2 regions of the Bacillus sp. FSL K6-6540 genome follow, and region 1 is predicted to be linked to the other one. Evidence: a T-box and tRNA genes for the amino acid it is inferred to sense, from the RefSeq annotation. Region 1 holds a T-box; the other holds one or more tRNA genes.
What was found. The T-box of region 1 lies ahead of trpS (tryptophan--tRNA ligase). A T-box ahead of a tRNA ligase gene usually reads a tRNA of that ligase, here a tRNA-Trp.
Positions count from the first base shown of each region.

Region 1 (3,186 bases):
TCGCGGTTAGTTTATCGCAGGTCATTGTCGCGTTCTCGGACAGCACCATGATGGCTAACGGAATCCAGACGATGGTGATCATGCCGACATCGCTGCTGGCGGGGTGTGTATTCCCGCTCTCCGTGATGCCCGAAGCGATTCAGCGAATCGCCGATTTCCTGCCGCAGTATTGGCTGCTCGATACGTTCGGCAAGCTTCAGCAAGGAAGCGGCCTGACCGACGTGATTCTGAACGTGGCGATTCTGCTGGCTTTTGCCTTGGCCTTATCGCTGATTGCAACCTACAAGTTCGCAAGAAATAGAGATACGCAGAGCTATATTTAAATTTAATGGCAGGGTCTCCTTGTACTGCACATAGGATGGCCGGCTATAAGCGATCAGGGGCTTGCTTGAACAGCAAGGCTCCTTTTTTTTCATTAGTCTAAAACCCGTTCTTCCGGCGAAAAATCTATTGGAAAAAATGAACAAAGCTATTTCATCTGGAGTTACTCCATGGTTTACAATGAGTTCAAGATACAGGATCTGGTTGAAACGTTGAACGATCGGGGGATGGTAAATGTTAGGTAAAGCGCGAAGTGCCTTGCGGCAAGCCTTTCGCTTCACTGCTACCGGACTGACTCTAGGGGAGAAATGGCGTCTGGCTCTTCCTGGTCCGATCCTGTCAGTCGGGGGAGTGCTCATCCACAATGTGTTCTTGAAGTATTACACGGATATCATCGGCCTCATATGACCTGGTGGTCGATACCGAGCGTTCCAATTACGGTTACGATAGGGAGATGATGTCAAGGGGCGACAGCGACATGGCAGGCATCTCAATAAACAAGTCGGGAATCAGAAGAACCATGGGTTATAGTGAGGCAGGACAGACTAAAGCGGTGTAGACGCTTATGTACAACATAAAAAGGCCAGCCGACAAAAATAAGCAGGGCGTCCCTTGTTCTGATTCCCGATAAGGATCAGTTATTAAGGGGACGCCCTCTCGGTTCTTTCAGAACGTGACCAATCCCATCGCTTTCTTGGCGGCAAGGAGTGTCGGGACTGCGGTTTCGGAAGCCCGCTGCGCTCCGTCCATCAAAATGCGATCAAGCTCGGAGGAATTCACGATTTCATGGAACCTCTCCTGGATCGGTTGAAGTTTCTCGATGACCACTTCGGCTAATTCCTTCTTGAACGTACCGTATCCTTGGCCTTCATACCGTTTCTCGATGACGGAGATGGCTTCCTCGGAGAATACGGAATATATTTCAATCAGATTGCTGACCGCCGGCTTCTGCTCCCAGTCGTGCCGGACCTGGCCATCGGAGTCGGTAACGGCCCTGGAGAACTTCTTGCGGATATCCTCCGGCGTATCCATCATGTGGACGCAGCTGTTCTTATTCGGGTTGCTTTTGCTCATCTTCTTGGACGGATCGTCAAGCCCCATGACGCGGGAGCCAATATCCTGAATGATCGGCTCAGGCACCGCAAACGTGCGGCCATACCGGTTGTTGAAGCGCTCGGCCACATCGCGGGTCAGTTCCAGATGCTGCTTCTGGTCGTCGCCGACAGGCACGTGCGTTGCCTGGTAGAGCAGCACATCGGCAGCCATCAGGACCGGATACGTAAACAACGCGGAGCTTACGGTATCCTTTCCGTCCGATTTCTCCTTGAATTGGGTCATGCGTTTTAATTCACCAAAATGCGCCTGCGTCTCCAGCAACCACCCGAGCTCTACATGCGCGGGGACCTGCGATTGCAGAAAGATCGTCGCTTTATCGGGGTCAATGCCCGACGCAATGTACAGCGCGGCAATGTCGCGCGTGCGCTGGTGCAGCTCCATGGGATCCTGATAGACCGTGATCGCATGCAGATCCGGCACGAAGAAATAGGACTCATACTCATGTTGCAGCTTCACATATTGACGGAGGGCACCTCCATATCCGCCAATATTCAAATCTCCGCTCGGCTTGATGCCTGACAATAATCGTTGCATAATAACCACCTCCTAATTTGTTTGCGAACAACACAAAAACACCTCATCCCTGTATGGGACGAAGTGTAACTTTCGCGGTACCACCCAAATTCGACTGTACGGTCGCTCTTTAGCATGACGCGGAAATGGGGAAACGCACCATTTTCCCTGTCATATCTCCCAAAGTAACGGTGGAGAGCCGTCAAGGCCTACTGCTCCGGCAGAGATCGGAGGTTCGGGTTGAAGCGAGAAGATCCATTCACTTATTCCGGAGTACCGGGCCTCGCACCAATCGCCGGTTCGCTTGGACCTCAAGAGATAAGCTACTATTTCTTCTCATAGCCGTGTGGTATGTTGTTCTTAAATTCATCTGTGCAGCTCTGTTCGAATGTGAATAGAGAACAAGATGATTTGATGAGTATCATCACACAGATGTTAGGTGAATGTCAAGAGGGATCGGGGGGGCAGGATGAGCGATAAGGACAGAGCGATTCTTGGGGACGGATTATCCATACTGTCGCAGTGCAGAATGCTAACAGGGGATATTTGGCAGGCTCATTACGGAGCGGCCGCGATCGCGGGTTATTTTTTTGTAAAGGCAAACCATTTGCCCGGGAAGGTCGAGGAGGCCGTTACGGCGGAGAACCAAAGGATGATCGCCAAGTATTTGCAGTCGGGAACGGTGACAGGGGAAAGCTTGAGTGTGAAAAGTGCCGAATCAAGGATTCTTGCGGCCCTTGACGATACGATTGATGGGCTGCACTGGGTCGGGCACAATGTGATCTATGCCGCAATAAGCCTGGCTGCACTCCACGAGCTTGGAGGCGGTCTACGGCATGAAGCAGCCGATATCGCGGAATTAATAGCCTCTTTCACGAAGACGATTCCGGGAAGGTCCTGGATCGGATATTCTGCTGCCGAGGTCAAACGGTTGACCCTGGATGAACTTGACGGGATATCAGAAATAACGGACGGCGATCAGCTGTCGGCCTTAATTTTAAACGAGCTGGCCTCTTATTCGGTGATCTACCGCGCAGAAGCCCATCATGACTTGATGGGGCATATGCTGACGTACTCGCATGCCTTAAACATCTTGTACGATCTTGGCCATCATGATTATTTCCACAGAGGCTTGCCGGGTCTGCTCAAAATCGTGAAGGTGCTCCGTGCCAGCAGCCAGCTGGATCCTGCAGAGCCGATCCGAATCGTGTCTCCGGTGGATCGGCTGCCACTCGT
Region 1 is NZ_JBBOXH010000001.1:6,982,331-6,985,516, reverse strand. It holds gene MHH82_RS31460 (ABC transporter permease) at 1-323, shown strand, start outside; gene MHH82_RS31455 (hypothetical protein) at 556-729, shown strand; gene trpS (tryptophan--tRNA ligase) at 988-1,971, opposite strand; T-box leader at 2,023-2,299, opposite strand; gene MHH82_RS31445 (hypothetical protein) at 2,420-3,186, shown strand, end outside.

Region 2 (3,186 bases), 730 kb from region 1:
GGATAGGTGGGAGCCTAAGAAGCATGAGCGCCAGCTTGTGTGGAGGCGACGTTGGGATACCACCCTGATCGTATCTAGGTTCTAACCTGGTACCGTAATCCGGTACGGGGACAGTGTCAGGCGGGCAGTTTGACTGGGGCGGTCGCCTCCTAAAGAGTAACGGAGGCGCCCCAAGGTTCCCTCAGAATGGTTGGAAATCATTCGAAGAGTGCAAAGGCATAAGGGAGCTTGACTGCGAGACCTACAAGTCGAGCAGGGACGAAAGTCGGGCTTAGTGATCCGGTGGTACCGCATGGAAGGGCCATCGCTCAACGGATAAAAGCTACCCTGGGGATAACAGGCTTATCTCCCCCAAGAGTCCACATCGACGGGGAGGTTTGGCACCTCGATGTCGGCTCATCGCATCCTGGGGCTGAAGTAGGTCCCAAGGGTTGGGCTGTTCGCCCATTAAAGCGGTACGCGAGCTGGGTTCAGAACGTCGTGAGACAGTTCGGTCCCTATCTGTCGTGGGCGTAGGAAATTTGAGAGGAGCTGTCCTTAGTACGAGAGGACCGGGATGGACGTACCGCTGGTGCACCAGTTGTTCCGCCAGGAGCATGGCTGGGTAGCTACGTACGGACGGGATAAGCGCTGAAAGCATCTAAGCGTGAAGCCCCCCTCAAGATGAGATTTCCCAATTAGTAAGACCCCTTGAAGACGACGAGGTAGATAGGTTGGAGGTGGAAGTGCAGCAATGCATGGAGCTGACCAATACTAATCGGTCGAGGGCTTATCCAAAAAACACCCCAAAAAGTGAAGCAAAGCTTTGAAGCAGATGCCGAATACTTTTCGGGGACCCCGATACCACATCGGGTGAATGCTACGGAGTCTAATGTGCTGCAAATTCGTTTCGTATCTAGTTTTCAGGTGATCAATCACTTGAATTGAATATTGTTCCCTGATAGCTCAGTTGGTAGAGCACTCGACTGTTAATCGAGTTGTCACAGGTTCGAGTCCTGTTCGGGGAGCCATTTATGGAGAGGTGTCCGAGTTGGCCGAAGGAGCACGATTGGAAATCGTGTAGGCGCCAAAAGCGTCTCGAGGGTTCGAATCCCTCTCTCTCCGCCACTATTATTTTAAGCAAGGCCCGTTGGTCAAGGGGTTAAGACACCTCCCTTTCACGGAGGTAACAGGGGTTCGAATCCCCTACGGGTCACCACTTTCTTTAAAAAACACTTGCTTCTTATATCAGATTTTGGTATGATAAAAGTCGCTTTGTTACGGAGGCTTAGCTCAGCTGGGAGAGCATCTGCCTTACAAGCAGAGGGTCGGGGGTTCGATCCCCTCAGCCTCCACCATGATTTTTCACCATTGCAGCAACCCTTTTAATGACGCGGGGTGGAGCAGTTCGGTAGCTCGTCGGGCTCATAACCCGAAGGTCGTAGGTTCAAATCCTGCCCCCGCAACCAATTTATATCGCAATAGCGATAGTGCCTCGTGGAACTGTGGTGTAGAGGCCTAACATGCCTGCCTGTCACGCAGGAGATCGCGGGTTCGAATCCCGTCAGTTCCGCCATTTTTACAAGTTTCATAGATGACTTTGGGATGAGATGCGTATCCGATATGGGATTCGTCAAAGTCCGAAATGAGCTCTATGGCTCGGTAGCTCAGTCGGTAGAGCAGAGGACTGAAAATCCTCGTGTCGGCGGTTCGATTCCGTCCCGAGCCACCATGTACCTTTTATAATTTTATACGCCGGTGTAGCTCAATTGGTAGAGCAACTGACTTGTAATCAGTAGGTTGGGGGTTCAAGTCCTCTCGCCGGCACCATTCTGGAGGATTAGTGAAGTGGCTAAACACGGCAGACTGTAAATCTGCTCTCTTCGAGTTCGGTGGTTCGAATCCATCATCCTCCACCAGTTTTTAGGGGCATAGTTTAAAGGTAGAACAGCGGTCTCCAAAACCGTTAGTGTGGGTTCAATTCCTGCTGCCCCTGCCAATCGAATCAATTTATAGTACAATATGGCGGTCGTGGCGAAGTGGTTAACGCACCGGATTGTGGCTCCGGCACTCGGGGGTTCAATTCCCCTCGATCGCCCCATATTACAAAATCATATTGGGGATTAGCCAAGCGGTAAGGCAACGGACTTTGACTCCGTCATGCATAGGTTCGAATCCTATATCCCCAGCCATTGATTTTATGTTTGCGGACGTGGCTCAGCGGTAGAGCATCGCCTTGCCAAGGCGAGGGTCGCGGGTTCGATTCCCGTCGTCCGCTCCATTTTTATTTCTGGCGCCATAGCCAAGTGGTAAGGCACAGCTCTGCAAAAGCTTTATCCCCAGTTCGAATCTGGGTGGCGCCTCCATAACAAACATATGTGCCCTTAGCTCAGCTGGATAGAGCGTTTGACTACGAATCAAAAGGTCAGGAGTTCGAATCTCTTAGGGCACGCCATTGTGTAAGCCGGTGTGGCGGAATTGGCAGACGCGCGCGACTCAAAATCGTGAGGGAAACCGTGGGGGTTCGAGTCCCTTCACCGGCATCAATCAAAAGGAATGTAGACGATCAACGTCTGCATTCCTTTTTTTGTTGTCTCTCCATCGATGCATCCACACGACAAGTCCACTCCCAATCGCAGCTGCTGAAGTCGTTCTCCTGTAGATCGATGTTCCTTCAATAAGTGATACGGTAACAAGAGTGTGTTCGTTCACGGATGTAACGCAAAAACTGCAGACCAGTGCAGGGGTTGGACGTAGGTCTATAGGAAGCCCCGCCTTAGGTCTAGGTCCAAAAACCGTCCACAGGCCGTTTTAGTCAAACTCGAAATTACCTAGAATAGAGTCATAAGGTTGAACAAATGAAACAACGATCAAACAACAGAAAGGCGGTGTATAAATGAGGAATTCAAAAGGCAATGGAATGAGTATCCTGTTGATTGGTTTAGGGATCTTGGTTCTTCTGGGAGTATTCGGTCCTCTGCTTGGATGGTTGTTCAGTCTTCTAATTCCGATACTGATGGTTGCTTTGGGATATTACGGAATTCGAAGAGGCAATACCTTGATGGGATGGATCATTCTCGGTATCGGGATCATCTGGTTGATGGGTAAACTGTCTTGGCTGATCGGTCCGATCCTTGGTGTCATCTTAATCATCTACGGAGTGTCCCGATTGAAGAATGGAAGACCCCGTTATTGATAAGGAACCAC
Region 2 is NZ_JBBOXH010000001.1:6,249,225-6,252,410, reverse strand. It holds rRNA gene MHH82_RS28185 (23S ribosomal RNA) at 1-777, shown strand, start outside; tRNA gene MHH82_RS28180 (tRNA-Asn) at 935-1,010, shown strand; tRNA gene MHH82_RS28175 (tRNA-Ser) at 1,016-1,107, shown strand; tRNA gene MHH82_RS28170 (tRNA-Glu) at 1,124-1,198, shown strand; tRNA gene MHH82_RS28165 (tRNA-Val) at 1,262-1,337, shown strand; tRNA gene MHH82_RS28160 (tRNA-Met) at 1,372-1,448, shown strand; tRNA gene MHH82_RS28155 (tRNA-Asp) at 1,479-1,555, shown strand; tRNA gene MHH82_RS28150 (tRNA-Phe) at 1,636-1,711, shown strand; tRNA gene MHH82_RS28145 (tRNA-Thr) at 1,734-1,809, shown strand; tRNA gene MHH82_RS28140 (tRNA-Tyr) at 1,814-1,898, shown strand; tRNA gene MHH82_RS28135 (tRNA-Trp) at 1,905-1,978, shown strand; tRNA gene MHH82_RS28130 (tRNA-His) at 2,005-2,080, shown strand; tRNA gene MHH82_RS28125 (tRNA-Gln) at 2,097-2,171, shown strand; tRNA gene MHH82_RS28120 (tRNA-Gly) at 2,186-2,260, shown strand; tRNA gene MHH82_RS28115 (tRNA-Cys) at 2,272-2,345, shown strand; tRNA gene MHH82_RS28110 (tRNA-Arg) at 2,358-2,434, shown strand; tRNA gene MHH82_RS28105 (tRNA-Leu) at 2,443-2,522, shown strand; gene MHH82_RS28100 (hypothetical protein) at 2,876-3,175, shown strand.
Region 2: it encodes a tRNA-Trp, which carries the amino acid that the T-box ahead of trpS (tryptophan--tRNA ligase) is inferred to sense. The anticodon was not compared.